DNA from 2 places in the Lentzea sp. NPDC004789 genome. Region 1 is predicted to be linked to the other one. Evidence: riboswitches for the same ligand, from Rfam matches in the RefSeq annotation. Region 1 holds a riboswitch; the other holds the start of a gene.
The links. A riboswitch is a leader RNA that binds a small molecule or an ion and turns the genes downstream of it on or off. The one in region 1 is predicted to bind cobalamin.
Positions count from the first base shown of each region.

Region 1 (2,147 bases):
GCTCGGCCGCCTGACGCATCGCGTCTTCGAGCTGCTGCTCCTCGATGCCGGGCTCGTCGAACGGGTCGCGGCGGCGCCGGTGCGGCAGCGCGAGCCGGACGGCGGTCTCGATGTCGGCCTCCTCGACCTCCTTCGCACCGCGCCAGGCCGCATGGGCGGTGGCGGCACGGGCGACGACGAGGTCCGCGCGCATGCCGTCGACCTCGAAAGCCGCGCACACGGCCGCGATCCTGCGCAGCTCACCGTCCGGAAGGGACACTCGCGGGAGGTTCGCGCGCGCTTCGGTGATCCGCTGCTTGAGCCCGGCGTCCTCGTCCGCCCACTTCGCGGCGAACGTCACCGGGTCGGCCTCGTAGGCGAGCCGGCGCCGGATCACCTCGGTGCGCACACCGACGTCCCGCGCCGCCTTCACCGCCACGGTCAGCCCGAACCGGTCGAGCAGCTGCGGCCGCAGCTCCCCCTCCTCCGGGTTCATCGTGCCGACCAGCAGGAACTGCGACGGGTGCGACACCGAGACGCCTTCGCGTTCCACGTGGGCCCGCCCCATCGCCGCGGCGTCGAGCAGCAGGTCGACCAGGTGGTCGTGCAGCAGGTTGACCTCGTCGACGTAGAGCACGCCCCGGTGCGCCGCGGCCAGCAACCCGGGCTGGAACGCCCGCACGCCCTCGGTCAGCGCCTTCTCCAGGTCGAGCGACCCGACCAGCCGGTCCTCGGTCGCGCCGACCGGCAGCTCGACGAGCCTGGCCGGCCTGCGCTCGCTGCCGTCGTGCGGCGCGTCCGGGCAGTCCGCCGTGCCCGGCACGCAGCCGAACCGGCAGTTCCTGGAGACGTCCAGCTCGGGCAGCAGCGCGGCCAGGGCCCGCACGATCGTCGACTTCGCGGTCCCCTTCTCGCCGCGCACGAGAACACCGCCGATGCCGGGGTGCACGGCGTTGAGCAGCAGGGCCAGCCGGAGGTCGTCATGTCCGACGACAGCCGAAAACGGGAACATGCTCGGTGAAGTCCTTCCTCGGGTGTCCACGCCCGTGGCCGGTGGTCGAAAGAGGGGGACGAGTTCCTGACTCCCGGTCTTCTCCTCGAGAACCGGTCACAGTCGCGGGACGGCGCCGGATTCGCACCGGCTTCCTCGCACTCCCCTCACAGCCCCGGCATCGTCGCATTTCGGCCCTGCCGGTCCAACAGCCAGGTGAGCGACATCGCCTCAGAGCAGGCTCTGGAACGCAGCCCACGCCTCCCGCACCTCGTCGCCCGTCCACTCCAGCGCGGGCTCCGCCACCGTGACCTCGGTCTTGGCCATCCGCCCGTCACGCCAGAACCGCCCGAGGAACTTCCCGCTCGCCTCGGTCAGCCGGGCCGGATCACCGGGCAGGTGCAGCGCGAACTGGTGGGTGTGCGGTTCCGGCAGGCCCATCGCCTCGGCGACCACCTTGGCGTGCGCTACATAGGTGCCCAGGCGGGGCAGCACGGTGTCGAGGCCGTGCAGGGCCGACAGCGCCGCGGGCCACTGCTGGAACAGCATGCCGCCGTAGCGGTGCCGCCAGACGCGCGCCTGGTCGACGAAGTCCTGGGTGCCGGCGAGGGCCGCGCCGGAGATGCCCTCCAGCGACTTGTAGAACGAGACGTAGATCGAGTCGAAGAGGCCCGCGATCTCCTCCAGCGGCTTGCCGAGGCCGTGCGTGCTCTCCCACAACCGCGCTCCGTCGAGGTGCACCACGGCGTCGCGGTCGCGGGCGGCGTCGACCACGGACACCAGCTCGTCCCAGGTGGGCAGGACGAAGCCGGCCTCGCGGTCGGGCACCTCCACCAGCAGCGTGCCGAACGGTTCCGGGCAGGCGGCGACGTCGGCGTTGGCGACCCTGATCGGGCGGAGGCCGGACAGGACGGTCAGCGCGTCGTCCTCGTGGTGCAGGGGGTGGGCCAGCGGGTGCATCGCCACGATCGGGTTGTGGGTGCGGTCGGCCCAGCAGCGCAGGGCGATCTGCTGCGCCATGGTGCCGGTCGGCACGAACAGCGCCGCCTCGGTGCCGAGCAGTTGCGCGACCCGCGTTTCCAGGGCGCCCACCGGGCCACCTTCGCCGTAGCGGTCCGGGTCGACGTCCGGCACCGGGCCGAGCATCTCCAGCAGCGACTTCTTGCGAACTCCCGAG
Region 1 is NZ_JBSGBE010000004.1:470,961-473,107, reverse strand. Features, by position in the region: gene ACWEIJ_RS12715 (putative cobaltochelatase) at 1-991, opposite strand, end outside; cobalamin riboswitch at 1,032-1,171, opposite strand; gene ACWEIJ_RS12710 (threonine aldolase family protein) at 1,202-2,147, opposite strand, start outside.

Region 2 (2,147 bases), 200 kb from region 1:
GCTGCCGTTCGGGCCGACGATGCCGACGACCTCGGCCGAGGCGTTGAGCGTGATGTCCGCGACGATCCCGCGGACCGTGACGCCGGTGAGCTCGACGCGCATCAACGTCCCCCGAACACGTAGCTCTTGCGGCGCATGAGGAAGATGAAGCACGGCACGCCGATCGCGGCCGTGATGACGCCCAGCGGCAGCTCTTCCGGTGCCGCGAGCAGGCGGGCGGCCACGTCGACCCAGACGAGGAACGACGCCCCGGCCAGGGGTGCGAGCGGCAGCACCCTGCGGTGGTCCGCGCCCACGACCATGCGCGTGAGGTGCGGCAGCATGAGCCCGACGAAGCCCACCGCGCCGCTGACCGCCACCAGCACACCGGTGATCGCCGCGGTGACCACGAACAGCTGTGTGCGGAACCGGTCGACCTCGACACCCAGCGTGGTCGCCGTCTCGTCGCCCATCGCCAGCGCGTTCAACGGCCGCGCCTTGGTGAGCAGGTGGACGATCCCCAGCACCGTCACCGAGGTGGCCACGGGCAACGACTTCCAGTCCGCTCCGCCCAGGCTGCCGAGCAACCAGAACATCGCCGCCCGTGCCGCTTCCCCGCGTGGCGCCTGGAACACCAGCAGCATCGCCACGGCCGAGAACCCGTACGCCAGCGCGGTTCCGGTCAGCACCAGCCGCAACGGTGTGAGCCCTCGACTCGTGCGCGCGGTGAGGTAGACCAGCGCGGTGGCACCGAGTCCGGTCAGGAACGCCCCGGTCGACAGCGCGTAGACGCCGAACCCGGACAACACGCCGAGCGTCGCCACCGCCGTCGCGCCGACGCTCGCGCCCGACGAGATCCCGAGCACGTAAGGGTCTGCGAGCGCGTTGCGGACCATCGCCTGGATCGCGACGCCGACCGTGCTCAGCCCGGCTCCGACGACCGCTGCCAGCAGGACGCGCGGCAACCGGATGTCCCACACGATGTGGTACTGCCCGGCGAGGTCCGCGGGGATCGTGCCGCCGGTGACGGCCGCCTGCAGCAGGTCGACCGTGACGCCGAACGGGATGGAGACGGGGCCGAGCGCAACGCCCGCCACGATGCTGACGGCGAGCACGCCGACGAGCGCGCTGATCTTCGCGATCACTGACAGCCCTTCCCGCAGTCCACGGCAGGAGTTCCCGGATGGAAAGCCGTGTGCGGGTGTTCGGGCTCGTCCCTGCAGAGGTGGGACCTACCGTTGCGGGTCAGCGCCGGACTTCGACCGGTCTTCCCCCGTGCACGACCCGCTCACCCTAACCCACACATCACTGCACAAATGCACCGCGAGATGCGTCTAACAGGCATGGGGAGCGGGGACAAGAGACGGCTGCGGCGCCAGCGGCAACGGGGCGGCCGGGACACGGAGCAGAAGAACAGCCCCGCCTTCATCGCGTTCGCCCTGCTCGTCACCGGATTCCAGACCGGTGCCATCTGGGCCGAGGAGATCCCGGCAGCGCTGGACCGGCTCTACTGCACGCCGGAGTTCTGCCTGACGCTGCCGCAGGCGCTGATCGGCTGGGCGGTCGCGGTGGCACCGCTGCTGGTGCTGCTCTGGCGCCGCGACGTGGCGATCTACCTCGGCGCGTTCCTGGCCGGTCTGATGGGCATGCTGCTCATCGCGTCCGACGGCAACTGGGTGGTGCCCCAAGCGTTCTTCGGGGTGGGGCTGGTGTTCATGCCGATCAGCCTTGGACTCTCCCGCCTGGCCAAGCCCGGCTGGCGTGCCGTGGCGGTGGCCGGCCAGCACTGGTTGCTGCTGGCCGGCCTCGTCCTCTGGCTGGCCTGACCTCCGGCTACGAGGAGCCTCCCCCGCCGAAGCCGGGTTCGAGACGGCGGAAGTACTCCATGCAGTTGGCCATCTGGTGCTCGACCAGGCCGAACTTCGGGATGTCGTGCGGTTCGAGCATCGCGAGCACGTCGACGGACTCGGTCGCCTTCTCGCCGGGCACGAGGACCTCGGCCCGGTCGCCGGGAAACCTCGACACCTTGTACCCGACGTGCCACACGTCCCGCCGGGAACCCTTGACCAGGACCTTCCACGGCGGGCTGTGCTGCTCGGGGTTCTCCAGCTCACCGCGGATCTTGAGCAGGGCGTCGAACACGGACTCACCGGTGGACATCTTGCGGC
Region 2 is NZ_JBSGBE010000004.1:271,073-273,219, reverse strand. Features, by position in the region: gene ACWEIJ_RS11735 (ABC transporter ATP-binding protein) at 1-102, opposite strand, end outside; gene ACWEIJ_RS11730 (FecCD family ABC transporter permease) at 102-1,124, opposite strand; cobalamin riboswitch at 1,159-1,296, opposite strand; gene ACWEIJ_RS11725 (hypothetical protein) at 1,323-1,805, shown strand; gene ACWEIJ_RS11720 (hypothetical protein) at 1,813-2,147, opposite strand, start outside.
Region 2: linked by a shared signal. The riboswitch ahead of ACWEIJ_RS11730 (FecCD family ABC transporter permease) and the one ahead of ACWEIJ_RS12715 (putative cobaltochelatase) in region 1 are both predicted to bind cobalamin.